4 regions of the Pseudoalteromonas sp. 20-92 genome follow, and region 1 is predicted to be linked to each of the others. Evidence: predicted binding sites of a transcription regulator. Region 1 holds the regulator's gene; each other region holds the start of a gene.
The links. The regulator sigma-54, encoded in region 1, starts transcription at its own class of promoters, with help from an activator protein. The targets are predictions, from matches to a motif close to GTTGGCACGNNNNTNGNNT.
Positions count from the first base shown of each region.

Region 1 (6,073 bases):
GGCGTCCTTATTGATTTTTATATAACTATGGATAGGGAGGTTTATTAATGGGGTAATTAACCACATTTAGTTTATCTTAGTTTCGGTTTTTAGCTAAGTGCTATTCTTCTTCATTAAAGCGTTGTGCTATCAATTGACCAACGGCATGTAAAGCTTGTTCGGCATCAGGGCCCTCACACACTACTTTCACCTCTTTTCCTTGACTGCTTTCCAGTAGCATTAAAGCCAATACACTGTCCCCAGGCGCTTCTTTATCATCTTGATATATCATGATTGAGGCATCAAATTTAATAGCAAGTTGCGCTAATACTGTTGCGGCTCTTGCATGAAGTCCTAATTTATTTTTTATTAAAAAAGTGTCTTCTAAACGCATAAGTTACTCTACCTAAGCTGAACAGATGATTATTTTGAATGAGTTATTTTTCTTGTTCTCTATGGCGGATTTTTACATTTGGATGTGTCATCGAAAAACTTTCACCAATCGTTTGTGCTAAATATACTGAGCGATGTTGCCCACCAGTACAACCTATAGCAATAGTTAAGTAGCTACGGTTATTTCGCTCTAAATGTGGCAACCATGTTTGTACAAAAGTTTGAATTTGCCAAGTGAACTTTTGGACAATGCTGTGGCTGGCTAAGTAATCCTTTACGGGTTGGTCTAAGCCATTTAAAGGTTTTAATTCTGGCTCCCAATGTGGGTTCGGTAAAAAGCGTGCATCAAAGACATAATCAGCTTCCTTAGGAATGCCGTGTTTAAAGCCAAATGACTCAAAAGTAACAATGAGTTGTTTATCTTTTTTACCCAGAATTTTTTCACGAATTGATTCAGCAAGTTGATGAACACTTAAATCACTCGTGTCGATCATATAGTCAGCGCGAGTAGTGAGAACATCGAGAAGTTCTTTTTCTTTTTTTATTGCTAAATCAAGAGGTAATGAGTCAACTGATAACGGGTGTAGACGGCGAGTCTCAGAAAAACGTTTAATTAATGTTTGATCCTCACTGTCTAGATAAAACAGAGTCGGTTTAGCAAAGCCAGGTAAGTATTCAAGGATATCGTTAAATTCATCTTGCTCTTTTGGTAAATTACGGACATCAATACTAACTGCAATTTTGTCGTAGTTATCAGATACACTTCTCACTAAAGAAGGTAGCAGATTAATTGGAATATTATCTACGCAATAATAACCTAAATCTTCAACTACGCGTAAAGCAACCGATTTTCCAGAACCGGAACGGCCACTTATGATAATTAATTCCATTTATCACCCATTATGTTAATTACGATTGTTCTACAATAACTTGATACAGTTCAGTATCTGATTTTGCGCTGCGTAACTGTTTACAAAAATCTTTATTATTTAGTTTATCAGCTATCGTTGCGAGCGTCTTTAAGTGCTGCTGGTTATCGCCATCAGGTACGATGAGTGCAACAAATATATCAACAGGGCGATTATCTATTGCATCAAAATTAATAGGTGTTTCGCTTACTAATACGAGTGCTAAAGGCTCTTCTGCGCCGCTCATTCGCCCGTGAGGGATTGCAATGCCTCTTCCTATACCAGTGCTTCCCAGTTTTTCTCTATTCATTAAGGCGCTGAGAATATCTTGTTGAGAAAGATATGGGAGCTTGTCATGAGCAAGTTGACTGATGAACTCTAAAATTCTTTTTTTACTATTAAAAAGGACCGCAGCTCTGCTGCAGTCCTGGCATATAAGTGAACTTAATTTCATAATATTAGTGTCGAGCAAGCTTCTCTTTGTGTTTAATAACTTGGCGATCGAGCTTGTCAATCAGCGAGTCAATGGCGGCGTACATATCTTGATGTTCAGTAGAGGCAAATAACTCAGCTCCACTTACATGAATCGTTGCCTCAGCTTTTTGGTTTAATTTTTCTATATCAAGAATGACATGAACATTATTAATATGATCTGAGTGTCTTTCTAGCTTCGCAAATTTGGTATTTACATAATCTCTTAATGAATCAGTTACTTCTACGTGACGACCAGTTAAGTTTAGTTGCATAAGCATTACCCTCTTTGTTTAGCGTCTTAAATCAAACTTTTTCGCTGATTTGACGGTGGAATAGCTAGAGATTCGCGATACTTTGCGATTGTACGTCTCGCTACTTTTATTCCTTGCTCAGCTAATATATCTGCAATTTTACTATCACTCAATGGTTTTGCTGAGTTTTCTGCTGCGATTAATTTTTTAATGAGAGCGCGTATTGCTGTTGATGAGCATTCGCCTCCATTTTCAGTACTTACATGGCTTGAGAAAAAATATTTAAGCTCAAAAATACCGCGAGGTGTATGCATATATTTTTGAGTTGTTACGCGTGAAATAGTTGATTCGTGCATTTCGACCATTTCTGCTACATCATTTAAAACCATTGGTTTCATGGCTTCGGGGCCATGCTCAAAAAAACCTTGTTGTTGCTTAACAATACAATTAGTTACTTTTAATAGTGTATCGTTTCTACTTTCTAAACTTTTAATAAACCATTTAGCTTCTTGTAGATGCGAGCGAATAAACTGGCTATCACCACTTGATTTAACGGTGCGTGACATTGCTGCATATTGGCTGTTGACTCTGATTTTAGGCATGCTATCTGGGTTTAGTTCAACAACCCAGCGACCTTTTATTTTTTTCACCGATACATCAGGAATTACATACTCAGATTCTTCTCTAACTATAGTATCCGCCGGTTTTGGGCTAAGAGTATGTATTAAAGTCATTATTTCTTTAAGCTCTTCTTCTTTGAGCTTTGTTTTTTTCATTAATGTACGATAGTCGCGAGCAGCTAATAGATCAATGTGCTCGGTTAAAATCATTTTTGTTTCATTAATATAGGGTGTTTCTTTATCGTATTGGTTCAGCTGAATACATAAGCATTCTTGTAAACTACGTGCTGCAATACCAACAGGGTCAAACAATTGAATTCGTTTTAAAACAGCTTCTATTTCGTCAAGTTCAACTTCGTTGTCTTCTTCGTTCTCTTGATTAAAACTTTCTAAAATTTCTTCGCAGCTCAGCGTTAAAATACCCGAATCATCGACGGCTTCAACAATCGCAATCGCAATCGCTTCATCGGTAGGACTAAAGGGAGTCAGTTGTAGTTGCCACATTAGGTATTCGTGGAGCGTTTCAGTTGAGGAGCCTTGGTATATAGATTCATCTTCAGGCATTGGTCCTGATGATGACGCTGGGGCTGCGCTCATATATTCATCCCAACTAACATCCATAGCCATTTCATCACCTAGCGTATCTTTAGCAAGTGCTTCACCACTGTCTTGCTCATATTCGCTCGGAACATCATCAGCATTTGCGCTAACAGTGACATCGTCGTTATCTGCTTTTTGCTCGTTTTTACCAGCAGAATCTTCGGCGTAATCTTGTTCTTCAACCTCTAATAGGGGGTTGCTGTCGAGTGCTTCTTGTATTTCTTGCTGGAGATCCAATGTACTGAGTTGCAACAGGCGAATTGCTTGTTGCAGCTGTGGAGTCATTGTAAGTTGCTGGCCCATGCGCAGCTGTAATGATTGCCTCATGTATCTCTAACAATCCTTTTATGTTGTTATAATTAATACTAGCAGATGCTTAAAGACATGGCGTAAATGTTACAGCCTAAATTGCTCGCCTAAATAAACATCACGTACTGTTTTATCGTTTAATACGTGTTCTGGAGTGCCTGATGCAATTAACTCACCATGAGAAACTATGTAGGCTTTTTCGCAAACATCAAGAGTTTCTCTTACATTATGGTCGGTAATTAACACACCAATACCACGATTTTTAAGATGTTCAATTATTTTCTTTATATCTAACACTGAAATAGGGTCAACACCAGCAAAAGGCTCATCAAGCAATATAAATTTAGGATCAGCGGCTAGTGCTCGCGCTATTTCAACTCGGCGACGCTCGCCTCCTGATAATGCCATACCTTGGCTATCACGAATGTGCTGAATACTAAATTCATCTAATAAATTGTTAAGTGTGTCTTCTCTTGCTTGCTTATTTAGCTCTTTACGTGTTTCTAAAATAGCCATTAAATTTTGATAAACAGTAAGCTTTCTAAAAATTGATGATTCTTGGGGTAAGTAACCAATGCCTAATCTAGCACGACTATGCATAGGTAAAAGAGTAATATCGTTATCGTCGATAGAAATCTTGCCTTTATCACTAGGTACAAGGCCTACAATCATATAAAACGTTGTGGTTTTACCTGCACCATTAGGGCCAAGTAACCCGACTATGCTGCCAGCCTTTACTTCCAGACCTACATTTTTTACAACTTCGCGGCCTTTATAACTTTTAGCTAATAGTTCTGCTTTTAATGTACTCATGGCTGACCTTTATCGTTTTTTTCTTTTTTAGTCTCAATAGGTACTAAAATAGTATGCACACGATCGGTTGAGTTTTCGTCTTTTTCAGCGCTAATTAATTGCTGTTGCATATCGTAAGTAATACTCTTGGCATTTATTTTTTGACCCGCTTGCGATACTTGTGCATCGCCAATAAGGGTTAAAAATCGTTTAGCTACATCATAACGAACTTCGTTTGCGCTGGCGCTCATTATAGTGCCATCAGTTTGTTTTTCTTCGAAATATGCAGGGCTACCAGTTGCAATTAGTAGCTGTTTATTATCGCCTAATTCATCACGTTTATGTACTTCTAAACGGTCGGCTGTAATACGGCGGTTGCCGTGAATAATCTCAACATTTTTTTCAAAAATTCCGACGTTTTCTTTTAATTGGCCTTCTTGTTTGTCGGCACTTATTGATATTTGATTCGCTGCAGGTTGAATCGCTTGTTCAGCAGCGCTAAGGTTGAAAGCTAGTATAAGTGTCGGAATAATAAGTATTTTTGAAATTTTATTGGTCATAATATATAGTTCGCGTATGGTTAATAAGTTTTATCACTTCAGTTTTTAAATCGGCTTCAAGGCCTTTACCGGTGATCTTTAAATTGGGTCCCGTAACAATAACGGGTTGCTCTGAACGCATCGTGAGTAGTTTTATATCTACTTGAATATTATCCGCATTAATCTTGTCTATCATTGCATTATCAGTAAGATTCTTGGCAACCACGTTACCTTCTAAAATTAATTGTTTTCCTTCATATAACGTTGCTTCGTCTGCATTTATTCGCCATGTTTGTTTTTCGTTATATAAGGTGAAAATGGGCTTTTCAAAAAAGGTAAAGCCTAACTGTTGATATAATTCCATTTTAGCAGCTGTAACTTTATGATTAATTTTACCATTTTCATCATAGGCCGTTTGTTTTAGCTCAATAGCAATATAATCAGGCTTAGCGATAACTTCAGCTTCAACCTGAGCTGTCATATTTGTTTGTGCAAAATAAGGGTACCAAAGCCAAACCATACAGCTGATGAATAAAACGCTTAAAATTATGCGCGCTGTATTCATGAACTAGTACCTTTGCTAGTAAGTGGTTTGTCGTTCTCTAGCATAAGTAAGTCGGTTAGTTCTCTCACTGCGCCAAAACCACCCAGCATCTGTGTCGTGTAATGTGATAAACGCTTGATTAGTGGGTGAGCATCGTTAACTGCAACGGCAAACCCGACTAATTCCATTACCGGCATATCGGGGCCATCATCACCAATGTAGGCAATTTGATCATCACTTAGGTGAAGCTTGTTTTTTAGCTCTTCGTAAGCAATAAGCTTGTTTTCTTGACCTTGATAAATATGTTGTACTGTTAAACTGGTCATACGTTGTTGCACTATCTGCGAATGGCGACCAGTAATAACAGCAACTTCAAAGCCACTGTTTATAAGCGCTTTAATGCCAAAACCATCTTTTGTATTAAATGCTTTGAGCTCTTCACCTTGATTGCCAAGATAAATTCGGCCATCAGAAAATACACCATCAATATCGCATATAAGTAATTTTACTTTTTTAGCACGTGCTTTTGCATCAGCACTCAGCGGTTGATAGAGTTCTTCAAATTGCATTTATAATACTCCTGCTTTTAATAAGTCTTGCATATTTAGTGCGCCAATAGGCTGGTTTTGCTCATTAACAACAATTAAGCCATTTATACGTTTGT
Region 1 is NZ_JANJGQ010000004.1:21,745-27,817, reverse strand. It holds gene NRL14_RS05360 (HPr family phosphocarrier protein) at 101-373, opposite strand; gene rapZ (RNase adapter RapZ) at 417-1,262, opposite strand; gene ptsN (PTS IIA-like nitrogen regulatory protein PtsN) at 1,282-1,734, opposite strand; gene hpf (ribosome hibernation promoting factor) at 1,739-2,026, opposite strand; gene NRL14_RS05340 (RNA polymerase factor sigma-54) at 2,053-3,552, opposite strand; gene lptB (LPS export ABC transporter ATP-binding protein) at 3,622-4,347, opposite strand; gene lptA (lipopolysaccharide transport periplasmic protein LptA) at 4,344-4,886, opposite strand; gene lptC (LPS export ABC transporter periplasmic protein LptC) at 4,876-5,430, opposite strand; gene kdsC (3-deoxy-manno-octulosonate-8-phosphatase KdsC) at 5,427-5,978, opposite strand; gene NRL14_RS05315 (KpsF/GutQ family sugar-phosphate isomerase) at 5,979-6,073, opposite strand, start outside.

Region 2 (6,073 bases), on a different contig from region 1:
CAGGTTAACAAAGTGTCCCCTGTTGATCATGCTTATCTAAAAGGGAACCTCACATCTTATTTTACTACGGCAACTCACTTTAACCCTGACGAAATGATTGAGCGTGTGGTCGGAAATTATGAGCCAGAAAGTAAGGAAGTTAACACTGACAAAATTAAAGATGATTTAAAAAAAACTTGTAGTAAAGGGAAGTTTGATACTTCATTTGAGATAGACATAACACCGATCAAATCGAAATTAAAACGTACTATTAAAATTGATGATGATATTGAACTAAAAATAAAAAGCGGTGATGTGTCAAAAATCTATCACTTTGAACATCAAAAAAATAACTTTATCGCTATAAAAGCTAAATCGGGATACGGAAACTTTAAAAAGCTGGATGTGTCAGATGATTGAATTAGAGGAAACTTTAGCCGACTTAAATTTAGATATAAGTTTTAAGAAAAACTTTAATAGAGACAACATTATTCGAGAATCAGAGCCATATATAAGGTTCGTTTCTCAAATGTCAGCTACTAAAATATCTTTATATGAGAATAATGAATGGAATCAATATTTAGAATTAAATGTCGGGGTGGCTTTAGATTATATAACTGAAAATTTATTGAGTCTATCAAAAGAAGACACTGAGTTTAGTTTAAGAGTTGAAATTGATAAGCCGAGTTCAGGTTCATTATACTTCTATTCTTACGATAACTTTAAAGGTGCTCTAAGTTGCAATTTAAAAAAGGCTTTAAGTGAAGTTGACAAAATAACTAGCTCTTATGATTGTGTATCCCTGTTTGCTAATAATAAAAAAATATCATTTGAATCTTCCGTAAAAAGTAACTACAACTCTGAAAATATTTTTCATAGGTATAATTTCGATATCAAGCATCGAATTACACCTGAACATTTGTTTATTTGGGGGAGAGCACTTAACTCAATTACACCAGACAATATATTTAATGTGTTAACAACCTATATGTCTCTTGTGATTTTTAGTAATAAAGTCAAGAAAGAAGGTGAGTTGTATCACTTCTTTTTTAATGGTGCTAACTCTATTGCCCTAAAAGTTAATTTCGATAATGATACGGGAACTATCTTAAGAGAGGTTCACGATTTATTTCACTGGGTTTTTGAAGACACTGGGGCTGTTGCTAAAATATCTATAATCCGCAACATATTTACGACTAATGGCTTTACTGAATTAGGAAATGCTTTTTCACAAGAAACTATATACGCAATAGAGTCCAACCACCAGTTGTATCAAGAAGACAATGTAAAACAATATTTTGAGATAAAAAATAAGGTTGTAGATTTTATATTTGGCCTTAGTAATAAAATGTCTGAATCATACGACTCTTACTACAATTCAAATAAAGTTAACTTAGTAGCCATACTATCTTATATAGTGACTTTGGTTGCTATCAGAGGAATGTCTAGGAGTAATTTTGATTCAGCGATAGACCTTTTTTGTTATATTTCGTTAGCATTTTTTATCGTGGCACTAGTATATACAAACTTAGTAGAGAGCGAATTAAACAAAAAAGTTATTTTTCATCAAAAGCAAAAAGATGAGCTTTATAGCCGATATAAAAATATGCTCTGTGAAGTAGAACTTAATCAATTATTTGATAGTCCCAGCTATGATGACGCTAAATGTAAAAGTGAAGAGGCTAAATTTCACTTAGTTGTGTACTTAATTTTAGCTATTTTTATTGTTATAGACTTAATAATTATTGGTGTCAGGCTTTCGCTACCTAGTTAAATTAATAATTGCCATGCATGCTTACTTAAAATTGACTTGCTAATTAGTTTGAATATTTATCAAAGTCAGGAGAATAGCTCTTCCCTGTTAATTCCTTTGAGGCCCAACTAACGTTAATACATATTAACGTTAGTTGGCAAAGGCTTAATATTTCAAGGATACTTTTTATAGTCGTGAGTGAGGGCATTCCGAATTATAAAGCTGCGTTTAGAGGCTGCTATGCAAAAATGCTAAGTAAGTCACTATTGAAAGTAATCCCAGTTAAATTATTTTCTTTCACAAGAGTTTTAAATGCGGCATTACAGTAAATTGATTTACCACCTTGTATGCTCGACTTAAAAATTAGATTTAGATCGGACTTAAAGGCCAGAGATTTTAGACCATCTTCAAATCCATCTAGATAAGCTTTTTCCGTCAAATCTTTATCTTCTTCTTCTTCTTCAAAAATTAGTGGGTTGAATAAAAATAATTCTTTCTCACAATTCAATGGAACAAATTCCCCGCAGCCTTGTAAATGATTACCTATGGCCGTGTAAGCTTTTTTATTTAACACCAAGTAACTCGAAAATAAGTTTATATCATAGTCTTGTTGCTCAGCTTCTTTCTCAACTTTACAGTTAAACCCATTTTCTACAACGTCTAATATTTTAGCTTTCCCTCTTGGGAAATCATCCATAGCTATTTTCACTGCCTCGTTAAAACTGCTCTCTTTTTCTTTAGCAATTTGCTTTGCCATAGAAACAGTCGTGAGGTCGATTATGTCGTATGTTTTTGATGGCTTATGTATTTTGAAAATTACTAGATCCCTTTCCATAACTCATCCTTTTTTTCAAATATTCTAGCAGGTAACATGCCTGTTCTAATAAGCATTTTTGTATTTCTAAGCTTATTTAAGAACACTGTCTTATCTGTAGCCATACTCTCACCTAACATTGCGCCAATCCATGTTTCATAGTTATATCTATGGATTTTACGATGCGGCGGTGCGTTAGTAGTTGATCAATCAATTATTTTGAGGTAAGAAAACCGTGTTGGTAACAAGGTAAAAATTTCGTTATTTAGTTGTTCTATATCAGAGATTTTTAACGAAGTTGGTGTCTGATTTAATCCTTCAAATTGATTAAGTATTATTACGGATTGGTATCAGTGCGGTTTGACTCATTAGCTAAAATGGGGGAAGTTGTTCGATACTTATAAACAGGCAAAAAAACGGCTCTTGAGAGCCGCTTTTTTAGTAAAAGAAGAATTAACAATTAGTTTCTTCAGCGTTTACGCCTTCTTTAACATTTTCACATGCATCTTCTACTTTGTTTTGCACGTCAGTTACTGCTTCGTCAATACGTTCACCTGCGTCTTCTGCATGATTGTCTTCACAACCCATGATGAAAAAACTTGCGAATAGACCGATTAGTGCTGCTTTTACAGTTGTTGAATTCATAATGTAATTCCTTGTAATGTTAATTAAGTATAAGTGTTTGTTAGTCCTATGGGTTATCTACCTGGGTGATTTACCACGTAGTGCACCTGAAACTAATGAAATCACTAAAAGTACTAAAAAGATAAAAAATATAATTTTTGCTATACCAGCTGCGGCACCTGCGATGCCACCAAAACCTAACACTGCAGCGATTAAAGCAATAACTAAAAATGTGATTGTCCAGCGTAACATTGTTTTCTCCTTGGTTTATAAATTTTGCTCACAATAACTAATGCCAGTTACATGCCAAAGTGTATTGTTGTTTAATATCATGCACTTATGTTTTTTGTGTGTTTTGGGTAATTAGTTGATTAGTAACTTTTACGCTTTGCTATGTAAGTTATTCACACCGTTACACATTGCTGGTAAATATTCACTAAATACATTTGTTTTGGTAAGACCAATTAACAATTTATCCTTTGTTTTTGTGTTTCCTATGATTTTTCATGTTTTTTTTATTTAACCGGATAGTTAATTAACAACTTATATATAACTATTAGCTATAGTCATTATTTCCTGTAACTATTGTAGGCTGCGTGATTGCAAGGTTCTGGTATGTAAATTAGTTGAGTTTTATGTTGATTATAGTTTAATTGGTTTTACCAATTTACAAGGAGTAGACAAAATAATTAGTTTTGTTATTATCCAGTGAATAAATATTTAATTAAATCGATTTTTTATTTTCGATATGGGTTTCAAGGGGGAGAAAAATGGATATAGGTGCTCTACTCACAACGGCTGGTAGCTTAATGCTTACTGGTATGGTTGGGGTGTTTGTATTTCTGTCGATATTAATTGGTGCAGTAACGCTTATGTCTAATTTGGTGACGCGCTATAGCGAACCAGAAGCATCACCAGCTAAATCACCGTCTTTTAAATCTCAAGGTGTGCCTAATGAGCACATCGCTGCTATTAGTGCTGCCATTGCTCAGTACAAATCAAATAATAAATAAGGGGCACACACATGGCTAAATTAAAATTAACAGAATTGGTATTACGCGATGCGCACCAATCATTGCTCGCAACACGTATGCGTTTAGACGATATGCTACCGATTGCTAGCAAGTTAGATGATGCAGGTTATTGGTCTATTGAATCGTGGGGCGGTGCTACATTTGATTCGTGTATTCGTTATTTAGGCGAAGATCCGTGGGAGCGTATTCGTGCGCTTAAAAAAGCGATGCCTAATACTAAACAGCAAATGCTATTACGCGGTCAAAACCTATTAGGCTACCGCCATTACGCTGATGACGTAGTTGAAAAATTTGTAGAACGCGCACATAAAAATGGCGTTGACGTATTTCGTATATTTGATGCAATGAATGATGTACGTAACCTAGAAACAGCGATTAAAGCGGCTATAAAAGTAGGCGCGCACGCTCAAGGTACTATTTCGTACACAGTTAGCCCAGTTCATACACTTGATATGTGGCTGACTCTTGCTAAGCAATTAGAAGATTTAGGCTGTCATTCAATTTGTATTAAAGATATGGCGGGCTTATTAAAGCCTTACGATGCTGAAAAACTAATTAAAGCACTTAAAGAAACCGTATCGGTTCCTATTGCTATGCAGTGCCACGCTACAACAGGTTTAAGTACTGCTACTTACCAAAAAGCGATTGATGCAGGCATTGATATGCTCGATACCGCTATTTCATCAATGAGTATGACATATGGACATTCTGCAACTGAAACTATCGTATCGATAGTTGAAGGGACTGAGCGTGATACTGAGCTTGATTTAAACCACCTAGAAGAAATTGCTGCTTACTTTAGAGATGTGCGTAAAAAATATGCGGCATTTGAAGGTAGCTTAAAAGGGGTTGATGGGCGTATTTTACTAGCTCAAGTACCTGGTGGCATGCTTACAAACATGGAAAACCAACTTAAAGAGCAAGGCGCAGCCGATAAGCTTAATGAGGTTTTACTTGAGATCCCACGTGTACGTGAAGATCTTGGTTTTTTACCTTTAGTAACACCAACGTCGCAAATTGTAGGCACTCAAGCGGTACTTAATGTGCTAACAGGCGAGCGTTATAAAACAATTACTAAAGAAACTGCTGGCGTATTAAAAGGTGAATATGGCTTAACACCAGCACCAATGAATAAAGAGCTACAAGAGCGTGTGCTTGATGGAGCAGAAGTTATTACTTGTCGCCCTGCAGATAACATTGCACCTGAGCTTGCAACGCTTGAAGCTGAGTTATTAAAAGAAGCGCAAGAGCAAGGCTTAACACTGGCTGATGATCAAATTGATGACGTATTAACTTATGCGTTATTTCCGCAAGTTGGTTTGAAGTTTATTAAAAATCGCAATAACCCAGATGCATTTGAACCAGTCCCTTCTATTGAAGATAAAAGCAGTAAAGCACCTTCTAAATCAGTTTCAAATAGTAACAAAGTGAAGGCTGAGCAATACAGCGTAAAAGTAGATGGTAAAGTTTATGACGTAGTAGTAGCGCAAGGTGGTGAACTTAAAGAAGTAACATTAAAAGACTCTGAGCATATGCCTCAGTCTGCTTCGGTTGCATCAGGTGAAACACTTAACGCGCCTCTAGCCGGTAATATTTTTAAGATTAAGGTAAAAGCTGGGCAAGTTGTTAACGAAGGTGATGTAGTGATTATTATGGAAGCCATGAAAATGGAAACTGAAATACGCGCTACGCATACCGGAACAATTGCTGAAGTGTTAGTTAGTGAAGGCGATGCTGTAACTACCGGCGACGCTATGATTGCATTAGCTTAGGAGTAAATAGAGGATGGACGGTATTTTAAACCTCTGGAATGCGACAGGCATTGCTAACTTTACAATCCCATCGTTAATAATGATTGCGGTAGGGTGT
Region 2 is NZ_JANJGQ010000023.1:2,062-8,134, forward strand. It holds gene NRL14_RS16640 (nucleoid-associated protein) at 1-399, shown strand, start outside; gene NRL14_RS16645 (hypothetical protein) at 392-1,753, shown strand; gene NRL14_RS16650 (hypothetical protein) at 1,971-2,489, opposite strand; gene NRL14_RS16655 (hypothetical protein) at 3,000-3,191, opposite strand; gene NRL14_RS16660 (DUF1328 domain-containing protein) at 3,249-3,422, opposite strand; gene NRL14_RS16665 (OadG family protein) at 3,941-4,183, shown strand; gene oadA (sodium-extruding oxaloacetate decarboxylase subunit alpha) at 4,195-5,976, shown strand; gene NRL14_RS16675 (sodium ion-translocating decarboxylase subunit beta) at 5,990-6,073, shown strand, end outside.
Region 2: the regulator sigma-54 is predicted to act here: its motif matches at 3,463-3,481, upstream of NRL14_RS16660 (DUF1328 domain-containing protein).

Region 3 (6,073 bases), on a different contig from region 1:
ATCAAAACCAATTGCCCAAGATATTTTATTTGAAAAGCTTTTAAAGTGGCTTCCTCACTCTGTAAAATAGACATTCAACCACATTTTCTTACATATATTTAGTTGTTCTAAAATTAGTCGTTGGTACTATAAATTAATCTTGAGCAATACTATATTGCTCGTTAATTTAAAGGATTAACGAATGAATAAAATAATAATAACGCTATGTGCCTTGTATCAGCACAAAAACTAGCAATACAAACAACACAAGCACTAATTACAACCGACTCCGCAACTGTATTTGCATATAACAAGACCCTAAAGCAGCTTGAGAGCATCAATTTACTAAGCGCAAAAAGCATTCAACTTACCCTACCCAATAATGCGATTGGTTTTGATGTAGCAACACTTGCCAATGCCGATACCAAACAAGCACTAATTTTAGCAAACGACGGGGTTTATAAAACCAATAGCGATAAAACAACATTATTGTTTACTTATGAATCAGTGCTTAATACATTAAAAGTAGATGAGTTTGAGAAAATTGATTTTGTTTTTGATGCCAATAACGATGGCTTAAGTGATATTTTTATCCCTAATTTAACAAGCAGCACCTTATATGTTCAAAACAAAGACGGCAGCTTTTCAGGAAAAGGGCTTTCTCTAGAAGTTAACATTAACAATAAACCCGTCGTTATTGATTTTAACCACGACGGCTTAAACGACCTAGTATTTTCAAACGACTTTGGAGCAGATGTACTCCTTGCTAATTCAGAGGGCTTTGAGCAAAAGCTTACCTCAATTGACTTTGACATCGAGTTAGGCGAACTAAGTAATGGTGAAACTCGCAAAATAAAGCAAATTATTGATATTAATAACGACGGATTTCTAGATTTTACAACCAGGCAGTTTAAGCCTACGCAAGGTATGGATTCGTTAGATATAAAAATAGCACATACTTTATACCTAGGGAGCGCTAAAGGTTTTACTAGTACGCCCATTACCTTATTTGAAACACAGGGCCCTAGTGAGTTATTACTCAAAACTGATTTTAATAATGATGGCTTAATTGATTTACAAAAAATGGATTTAGATATTGGCTTAGGTACTATCGCGTCTATGGCATTGGGCGGTGGCAGTACTGATGTAGATGTAGAAATGAATCTTTATAAACAGCAACCCGACGGCTCATTTGCCAATAAATCGAGTATCGAACTTGATTTAGAAATGGAAGTGGGAATGAACGGCAATGATTCCAAACCAGCGCTCTATTTAGGCGATATTAACGGCGACAGCTATATTGACGCGGTATACAAATACAGTAAAAAAACACTGTATATTTATTACGGAGAGCAAGATTCACTGCTAAATAAAAAACGTAAGAAATTAAAATTAACGCTGCCTAAAAATAACAAAGATATTCTGTTAGTTGATATAAACCAAGATGGTAAAAAAGATTTTGTATTTAAATTTACCGAAGAAGATGGCACCAGCAAAATAGAAACACGGTTAAATTAAACCAATAAAAACGCCCAACTGAATTAACCGTTGGGCTTTTTGACTTAAACCTGCGAGTAACAGTCAGCTTTACTCTAAGTAATAACACTTAAGCAGTTACGTTTAGCAGTGAATCACCTTCACTTAAACCAAATTTCTCTTGCACTGATGCAAGGATTAATTCTTTATCTTCATCTGACAACTGATTTGAATACTCAGTTAATAGCTCATCTAAATAGCTGACTACTTCATCTGTATCGACTGATTCTAATGAGTTTTGCGGCGGTGGCGGACGCTGGCCTTCTGCCCGTCCTGCATCACCAATACTTTTAGCATCAAATTCAAGTTCGCCCATTAAATCAGCAAGCTCTTTAGTGGGTGCAATACCTTGCTCTTTAAACGCCGCTTGAATACTTTGCGCATCGTCGCTAGTTAAGTTTTCTGCATCAAACTGTGCAAGCGTTTCTTTAATAAAATCGCTTTGCTCTGTTGTTAGCTTTGCTGTTTGGCTGCTTTGTTGCGACATCAAACTGGCAGAACTGCTGTTAATACTATTAATCATTTTAGTACCCTTTCAACGTTCACGACGAGGTGGTTTATGATCGCTAAGCTCTTGTTCACTAATTTCGCCATTACCATCGGCATCTATAGAATCAAAAATTGTTTGTGCATCGCCGTGCGGTGGTTTTTTAGCACTAAACTCTTCAAAGCTAATTACACCATCGCCATCAGTATCAATAGTTGAAAAATCAGGTCTTTCAGGAGGATTGTCACCCCCTCGTGCAGCTACATTAGCTGAAAAAGCAATAGATAATATTGCCACAGTGGCAAGTGTTGAAAAATGCTTCATAGTAATAACCTCGTATTTAAGAATTAAATTAAGATTACGCTTTAAAAACGCAAACAATGTGCAAACAATAGGGAAGTAGTAAATTATTTTGATAAAAAAATTAATTTAAAAAGTTATGGTTGATTGCATTGCAATCAATATATAAGCTAATAAAATAATACGATTAATAACTGACGAGCAGTTGCGTTACTGCCCTTAATTCTCAAAGCTGATATACTGCTTGAGCCAATTAAACAAACAAATACAGAGCACTTTCATAAATAATGATTAATAACCAACCCTACTTAGCAGGCAATCTGTGAAAATACCTAAACGCCTACAACCTCTTGTTGATGATGGCCTTATTGACGAAGTTATAAGCCGACTAATGAGCGGCAAAGAAGCCGATGTATTTATTGTGCGTTGTGGTGAACACATACGCTGTGCAAAAGTGTATAAAGATGCCGTTAAACGTAGCTTTAAAAAAGCGGCACAATACCAAGAAGGCCGAAAAGTACGTGGTGGACGCCAAGCCCGTGCTATGGGCAAACGCTCTAGCTATGGCCGTCAATTAGAAGAAGAGATTTGGCAAAATGCCGAAGTGGATGCGCTATCTCGTTTAGCCGGTGTGGGTGTACGTGTACCTGATACTTACTTTTGTATTGATGGCGTGCTGCTTATGGAGCTCGTGTCGGACGAGGATGGTAACGTAGCTCCTCAACTAGGACATGTCGTTTTTAGTGAAGAGCAAGCGATTGAGCAGTATAAACTCATGATACATTACATTAAGCTTATGCTTTGCGCAGGTATAATACACGGTGATTTATCTGAATTTAATGTACTTGTAGATAATAACGGCCCTGTAATTATAGATTTACCGCAAGCAGTTAACGCTTCAGCAAATAACAGTGCACAAGCTATGTTTGCACGCGATGTAAATAACATACGCCGCTACTATGGTGAATTTGCGCCAAGCATACTAAAAACTCAATACGCTAAAGAAATGTGGGCACTATTTGAAGAGGCCAATTTAACGCCTAATTCAACGCTTACAGGTGAGTTTGAAGACAGCGACGAACTTGCAGATGTAGATTCTATTCTTGATGAAATCCAAGCGGCAGAATATGAAGAGTTTGACCGTTTAGAGCGAATTAAAAATGCTGACGATGATGAGTAGATCATCATCATAGCTCACTAATCCCCCCCTTACTGCGGGTGCACAAATCGGTAGCCAACCCCATAAACAGACTGAATAACACTTTCAGTTTGTGTCACTTCATCTAGTTTTTTACGCAACTTTTTAATATGGCTATCAATAGTACGGTGGCTCACAATACGCTGATCGGCGTACATAGTGTCCATTAAACTATCGCGCGAATAAATACGATTTGGGTTGTTAAACAAAGGTTTAAATAGCTGAAATTCAAAGTTCGTTAGCTCTATGCTGCTTGATTTGTATTTTACGTTGTAGGTGCTCTCATCAAGCTTCATTGTTGACTCTGTAACATCACTTGCGTTATTTAATCGCCTTAATATAGCTTTTACGCGTGCCACCAGCTCAGCATAACTAAACGGCTTACAGATATAGTCATCAGCACCTAACTCTAGTCCAAGTAATCTATCTATTTCTTCGACTCTTGCCGATACCATAATAATAGGCACGTTTGAAAAGCGCCTGATTGCTTTACACAATTCAATGCCACTTTGGCCTGGTAACATTATGTCGAGTAAGATTACACTCGGGCTGTTAATTTCAAGCCAAGGTAATACTTCATTCCCGTGATGTATTTGATGAGTGATAAAGTGGTGGCTGCTTAAAAAGTCACTCATTAAGTTAGCTAGCTTTACTTCATCTTCCACAATCAGTATTTGTTCACTCATAGGCATCTCTGTAAGTAACCTCAACTTTATTTTTATAAACTAAATAGTTGGCAATCTAATAATAATAGCAAGGCCGCCTAAGCTGGCTTTTTCTGCAGCTATTTCACCATTATGGCCTTTAACTATATGCTGGCAAATAGATAAGCCTAAACCAGAACCCCCCTCTTGGCGATTACGCGAACTATCTACTCGATATAAATACTCAAACAAATGCGATAAATGCGACTGCTCTACACCTACGCCATTATCTTCAATTATAAGCTCTAAGTAGGTTTGCCCTTTAATACTTATATTGCTAGCCGTTAATGAAATAGTTGAGCATTGTGCATAGTGTACTGCGTTCATTAAAATATTATCGAGTAGCTGCAAAAGGCGTGTTTTATCTGCTTGTACAGTTATGTGTTTAGCGCTATTTAGTAAATGAATTTTTATATTATGTTGTTCAAGCACAACCTGATATTTTTGCTCAATAGTATTTAATAATAACGCCATGTCAGTAGGTTGCATAGTGTAATGCATACCCCCTAACTCTGCGCTATTGAGCATATGCAAGTCGTCTATTAAGCGTTTTAAATGCAAAGCTTCATCGTTAGCCGAACTTATATTTTTTGCGTTCGGTTCTCGTATACCAAGTAGCATAGCTTCAAGTTCACCGAGTAAAATGCTCATTGGCGTCCTAAGCTCATGAGAAATATTAGCAAGCCATCGCTTACGTACTTGCTCATCTTTAGCGAGTGTAAATGCAAGGATATTAAAATCTTCGCTTAATTGGCCTAATTCGTCTTTTCGCTCAAGCGTAAGTTTGGTCTCGTAATTACCTTGCGTTAAGCGATGCATACCGTTAGCAATTTGCTTTACTGGGCTTACTAAGTGGCGAGACAATAAAAAGGTAACCAGTAATGTAAGCACTACCGCAGCTAAAGCAATAAACCATAGGTAGTTAGTTTGTTGCTGTAAAAAATCAAGTTCATAACCATCCACCAAGCTATCTCTTTTAGAAACAGCTAAGTAACCCACTACTTTATCGCCCACTGTAATTGGGGTTGTTATATATTTTAAACCGCTGAGATACTTACCCACTACTCGCTGTTTATTTTCATCAAGTAAAGCGTAGTGAGCAATATTGTCCGGTGGTGGGCGACGATCCATCCCTAAACGAACATGATCGGGTGGCGGGTGTCGCATCACCCCTCCCCTGGAACCCGGACCTTTTGGTGGTCTAGGTAAAAACTGGCTATTTTCTAGCTGCGATTCAACAAGCTTTCTAAAATTTTCGCCATCGCCAACAACGCGTTGCCATGAGGGGGTTTGTTCGTATTGCTTTGCAAGTTGTACAACAAGTGGCTCTAGCGCTTTTATCTCTTTTGCATTAACAAAATCAATTACGCCTTGACCTATACTCCATTGTATAAGTATCACCAGCCCTGCAATAACACTAAAAGTAAAACTAAATAGTATTAAAAAAAGTTTATTATGAATTTTCATTAATGCGTGTTTTCAACCTTGCTAGGAAAGCTTTCAAATCGGTATGTTATAAACTCTTTGCTTTGGTCGTTAACATACAACGTAGCAATTATTTTTTTGCCTTGAACGGTCCAATACATATGACCATGATTATTTAAAGTAACCGATACGGTATTTATACCATTTTTAAATAAGTTAGCAGGTAAATGCAATGCATGTCCGTAAATTCGCTGTATTTTAACCCCATTTATATATAAATGAGCATGACCTTGTAAAAAGCCCGTGTCATCGTTTGTAGTAACGCTCATCATTTGCTGCATGTTCATCGTGCCCTCTGGCGGCACAGACAAATCATAGCGCTGCGTATCTAAAATTAAGTTATAACCCGACATACTATCTTTTAATAACTTAAGGCTTAATGCC
Region 3 is NZ_JANJGQ010000001.1:191,704-197,776, reverse strand. It holds gene NRL14_RS00835 (PAS domain S-box protein) at 1-70, shown strand, start outside; gene NRL14_RS00830 (VCBS repeat-containing protein) at 205-1,497, shown strand; gene NRL14_RS00825 (hypothetical protein) at 1,586-2,038, opposite strand; gene NRL14_RS00820 (EF-hand domain-containing protein) at 2,051-2,326, opposite strand; gene NRL14_RS00815 (PA4780 family RIO1-like protein kinase) at 2,625-3,482, shown strand; gene NRL14_RS00810 (response regulator) at 3,512-4,186, opposite strand; gene NRL14_RS00805 (ATP-binding protein) at 4,226-5,671, opposite strand; gene NRL14_RS00800 (hypothetical protein) at 5,671-6,073, opposite strand, start outside.
Region 3: the regulator sigma-54 is predicted to act here: its motif matches at 2,374-2,392, upstream of NRL14_RS00820 (EF-hand domain-containing protein).

Region 4 (6,073 bases), on a different contig from region 1:
GCCGCAGCACAACTTGCAGCACGCTTTTTAGAGCCTAAAGCAGATGACACTATTTTAGATGCCTGTGCAGCACCTGGCGGAAAAACCTGTCACATATTAGAACTTGCTGACGCAGACGTACTTGCACTCGATAGCGACTCAACTCGACTTGAACGTGTTAAGCAAAACCTTACCCGTATTGGCTTAGGTGCAGACTTGCAATGTGGTGATGCCTCGCAACCACATACTTGGTGGGACGAAAAATTATTTGATCGTATTTTGCTTGATGTGCCTTGTTCGGCCACTGGTGTAATTCGCCGCCACCCTGACATAAAATGGTTACGTCGCGCATCAGACATCGAAGATTTAGCTAAGTTACAAGGTGATATACTCAATAGTATTTGGCCACTTTTAAAACCAGGTGGTACATTGGTATACGCTACATGTTCGGTTCTTCCACAAGAAAATCAGCAACAAGTAGCTAAGTTTTTAGCTAATAATGACGATGCAGAGCACATTCCTCTGCATGACAAAGACACCGTTACAATGCCAGGGTTACAGCTACTACCAGGCGAAAGCGATGGATTTTATTACGCTAAGCTAGTTAAAAAAATCTAAAATTAATGAACTGTAAATTAGCCATTCTTATAATTTAAAAATGGCTCTTAATTGCTACTTATAACACGGGTAAATAATGAAAATAATCATACTCGGTGCTGGCCAAGTAGGCGCAACACTCGCTGAGAATTTAGTAGGCGAACAGAATGAAATTACAGTCGTTGATATAGATGGTAACCGATTACGTGAACTTCAAGATAAGTACGACTTACAAGGTGTAGTAGGACACAGTGCGCATCCTGATGTATTACGTCAAGCTGGAGCTGAAGACGCCGATATGGTTATTGCAGTAACCAGTTCAGATGAAGTAAACATGGTTGCATGCCAAGTGGCGTACAGTATTTTTAAAACGCCCACTAAAATTGCCCGTATTCGCTCAGAGCAATATTTAAAATACCGCGAGAAACTTTTTCAGAACGACGACTTGCCAATCGATCATTACATTGCCCCAGAAGCACTCGTGACCAAGTACATTCGTCGCTTAATCGACTACCCTGGCGCATTACAGGTATTGCAGTTTGCCGATGGCATGCTCTCGTTAGTTGCAGTGAAAGCCTATTATGGCGGTTTACTCGTCGGTTATGCATTGTCTGCACTTAAAGAACACATCCCTAATGTAGAAACCCGTGTTGCCGCTATTTACCGCCAAGGTAAAGCAATCAAACCACTAGGTACAACGGTCATTGAAGCCGATGACGAAGTATTTTTTATTGCCGCTACAAAACATATACGCGCAGTAATGAACGAACTACAAAAACTTGAACGTTCTTACAAAAAAATTATGATTGCGGGTGGCGGTAATATTGGCGCGGGCCTTGCCCGCTCACTTGAAAAAAACCACACAGTTAAATTAATTGAGCGTAGCAAAGAGCGTGCTGAGCAACTCTCAGAAATGCTAGATAACACAGTTGTATTTTGTGGTGACGCATCAGATCAAGAATTACTCTCAGAAGAGCATATTGATCAAGTTGATGTATTTATTGCCGTAACCAATGACGATGAAGCAAATATTATGTCAGCCATGCTTGCAAAACGTATGGGCGCACAAAAAACAATGGTACTTATTCAGCGTGGTGCTTACGTTGATTTAGTACAAGGGGGAGAAATAGACATTGCCATATCTCCTCAACAAGCCACCATTTCGGCATTACTAACACATGTACGTCGTGGCGACATTGTTAACGTCTACTCATTACGCAAAGGTGCAGCAGAGGCGATTGAAGCGGTAGCCCATGGTGATGAGAATACATCAAAGGTGGTTGGCCGTGCTATTGCAGATATAAAACTTCCTGCAGGTACAACGATTGGGGCAATTGTACGAAATGACGACGTACTCATTGCTCATGACGACACCATTATTATGTCAGGCGATCACGTTATTATGTTTTTAATCGATAAAAAACACATTAATGTGGTAGAAAAACTATTTCAGGTAAGTGCTATATTTTTGTAGTCTTATGACGTATAAAAAGCCGCTGGCGAAGGCGGCTTTAATCGTTGATAATCGCGTGTTAATTATCATTTTAGAGTTACTGTACTTTTGCAAACTCTTCTTTAGAAAGCTCACCATTCCCGTCAGTGTCTAAGTCATCAAATAATTTCACTAACTGCGCGTTAACTTGCGCTTCTTGCTTGGTGATAACCCCGTCACTATCGATATCAAAAGAGGCAAAATCAACGGCGGCATACGCAGCTGACGACGATGCTAAAATGATGACGGCCAGTGTTGTGTTTAATGTTTTCATAATAATTTCCTAAATAATAAAGAGGAAGTCCTTTTCAAAGATCCCTGACTGTGAAAAATGTTTAATCTGAAAAAAGATTAATTAACCTGAACTCTGGTTAACTAGTAATTAGCGAACTCTTCTTTAGAAAGCTCACCGCTACCGTCGGTATCTAGCTCGATAAATTCAGCCATTAAATCGGTGTCGACTGCCGCTTCACTTGGGCTAATTGTGCCGCTACCATCTATATCAAGGCTATTAAAGTCTGATGCTGCAAATACAACTGAAGAAGACGCTATAGCTATAAGTGCCAGTGCTTTATTTAAATGTTTCATAGTTTAATCCTTCAATGTTCTATCAAAAAAATTGCTTCGTTTAGCTTAAACGTAATTTTTCACTTCCTTGTTACCCTCTTTCGTAAGCTCCTTGCCTACTTAGGTTGTCTTTGGCAACTCAGGATAAATACTTGTTAATTAAGCTTCTGAAAATTCTTCTTTTGATAACTCACCATTTTGGTCAGTATCAAGTTCTGAGAACATGCTCATTAACTTTGCATCTACTGATGCTTCTGCTTGGCTAATTGTGCCACTGCCGTCTACATCAAGTGTATCAAAGTCTGTTGCAGCAAAAGCGGCTGAAGAAGATGCTAATGCAATAAGTGCTAGTGCTTTATTAATGCGTTTCATAATATGTATCCTTCAAATTTATGTGTGTGCGATTAAGGTGTCTTACTTTAAATCACGCTTAAGTTCAGTACACCATGACTATTACAACTTAGGTGCCAACTTTTAAAAGTTATTATTTTTCATGTGGTTAACAATAAAAAATCGTAATATGGATAAATTTCAAGTGCTTTCCTGTTGCTTTTTAGCAACACAGCGATATGGAAAAAACAAAATAGACAATAAAAACAAGAGGTTAATTTAGATTAAAAAACCACAAATTATGAATTTAGATATTTTAAATGAGGTTTAAAGCAAAAATTCAGCTTTATTTTGGTTGGGTTTATTACATGAAATTAGATTATGGTAATCTTTTATTATTTTAAGCTACTGTTTTATATTATTTATTTAATTATTAAAAATAATAACCAAATAATTTTCATCTATAAAGCAGGCAATCGCTATTTTGTTGCAAAATAGCGAAATCTCTTTTAACCGACTTCGAATTCGAGCATGGAGGGATCAATAAAGTGCTCTTTCATAAAGGTATTCATTTCATCTTCACTGGCTAATAGTTTAATACCACATCTGATCCCCGCATCATGCTCTTTAACGCTACACACTTCGCCTTCAAAATTTTGCGCACTGCTATCTAGCATAATAGTACATTGCATATCTTTTATACTTTCAAGCTCTTTATTACTTCTAACATCAAACATAACTCCCGTTAATGAGATATCTTTAATAACACCTTCGAGTACTCTGTCGTCACTTAGTTTTAGCTTTGCAGGTAATAAAGTAGGGATACGCGTTTGCGAACGCAAACTAAATAACTGAACCTGTTCAGGAAAGTTTATAAAAATAAGCCGAGCCGGATGAGAAGAAATAGACATAATTTTCTGACGAAACGCAATTACTTTCCCACCGCTGCCTTCTATTAAAGCCCTCACGACAACGGTTATACCGTCACGTAAATAATCACTTGCCGCAGGTAAGCGTTTTGAGCTTGGATAATTTAAAATGATAAATTTATCATCAAGTAATCCCACCATCTCAGTCTTAATGCGTTTACTACTGGTAGGCGTTAAAATTTCTAGGTCGACCAAGCTGCCAATAATTATATTATTAAGATTGCTTATTGGCATATTCTCTCCCTTGTAATGTATTTTTTAAATAAAACAGTTAGCTTTATCCACGCCAAAACGTTGGCGTAAATAACACAAGTAAAGTAAATATTTCTAACCGGCCAAACACCATCGCAATAGTAAGCAACCATTTAGCGCCATCAGTTATCGCGCCATAATGCGATGCTACATCACCCAAACCTGGACCTAAATTATTTAAACAAGCAGCAGTGGCAGAGAACGCCGTTATGTTATCCATACCCGTGCCCATAAGCGCTAGCATAATAATAATAAACACCAGCGCATAAGCAGAGAAAAAACCCCACACAGCTTCTACCACTTTATCTGGCAACGCCTTTCGACCCAACTTAATTGAATATATAGCACGAGGATGCACCAAACGATTAAGCTCACGCACGCCCTGCAAATAAAGTAAAAATACGCGAACGACCTTCATACCACCACCGGTAGAGCCTGCACAGCCACCAATAAAGCTCGAAAATATAAGTAAAATAGGTAAAAACAAAGGCCATGTTGAAAAGTTATCAGTAGCAAAACCTGCCGTTGTACTCATTGATACTGCTTGGAATAAAGCCTGATCGAGGGTTTCGTCGCCATTAGCATATATTTCATTTGACGAAAGCACCGTAAAACAAATAACTACAAGTGCAAGCTGAATGCATAGGAAAACTTTAAATTCAGGGTCACGTAAATAAACTCTTACGTTTCGGCTCGATACAGCGGCATAATGTAGCGAAAAATTAATTGCAGCAATAATTAAAAAGAATACACAAATAAAGTTAATGACAGGGCTATCAAAGTGACCTATCGATGCGTCATAAGTAGAAAAGCCGCCTATCGCCACTGTAGAAAATGCATGGCAGATAGCATCAAACCAGCTCATTCCTGCCGCCCAATAAGCGAGCATACATGTCAACGTAAGCGACACATAAATGTACCAAAGATGCTTAGCTGTATCAGCAATCCGTGGAGTCATTTTTGAATCTTTTACCGGGCCTGGAATTTCAGCGCGGTACAACTGCATACCACCCACGCCTAACATAGGCAGTATAGCGACGGCGAGTACGATTATACCCATACCGCCAAACCACTGGAGTTGCTGGCGATAAAACAACACCGATTTGGGTAAATACTCAATACCGGTAAGCACTGTAGCGCCTGTGGTTGTTAAGCCAGAAAATGCTTCAAATACCGCATCAGCGAGCGATAAATTCGGTTCTTGTAAAAATATAAGCGGTAACGATGCAAATGCCCCAAGTACCAACCAAAACAAAACAACAATTAAAAAGCCTTCACGTGCTTTTAAGTCACCATTTTCATGACGGTTTGGGTAATAAGCCATCATGCCAATAACAACACTAAAGATAAATGCTAAAACAAAAGGAACACCACCACCGTCTTTATATATTAAAGACACCAGTGCTGGGGGCACCATGGTAATACTAAACAGCGCAACGAGTTGGCCAAGAATTTTTATGATGGTACGAAATTGCATTTAGCTTATCGCTTTTATTATTAGTAAATTCAGGTTGAGTAGTATCAACCAAATTAAATAGAGTGAATATGCATTACATGCAATTTGTGTAGGTTATTACTCTTTAATCGTTAACTCAACTGCGCCGTGACTTAAATCAAAAATATCTTTGATTGCTTGCTGCGCTTCGCGGCTATCTATTGTAATCACCCATTCAATATTAGCAGTAAATTGCTTATCAATATTAAGCACTTGATACTTTGTTTTTAATAACTGCTCAATCGCGCCTTGCATGCTGTACTCGCTACTCCCTGTAATTTCAACACTGGGAACTTTAAGCACTGTTTGCAACTTCACTAACGCATTGTTTAGTGAGCCACCATAAGCACGTACTAGTCCGCCAGTGCCTAATTTTATGCCGCCAAAGTAACGTGTGACGACAGCTGTGATTTCGCCAAGGCCTGAACCCAC
Region 4 is NZ_JANJGQ010000028.1:40,341-46,413, reverse strand. It holds gene rsmB (16S rRNA (cytosine(967)-C(5))-methyltransferase RsmB) at 1-597, shown strand, start outside; gene trkA (Trk system potassium transporter TrkA) at 674-2,050, shown strand; gene NRL14_RS18355 (calmodulin) at 2,127-2,342, opposite strand; gene NRL14_RS18350 (calmodulin) at 2,444-2,656, opposite strand; gene NRL14_RS18345 (EF-hand domain-containing protein) at 2,795-3,007, opposite strand; gene NRL14_RS18340 (flagellar brake protein) at 3,475-4,128, opposite strand; gene NRL14_RS18335 (TrkH family potassium uptake protein) at 4,172-5,623, opposite strand; gene NRL14_RS18330 (YigZ family protein) at 5,720-6,073, opposite strand, start outside.
Region 4: the regulator sigma-54 is predicted to act here: its motif matches at 3,089-3,107, upstream of NRL14_RS18345 (EF-hand domain-containing protein).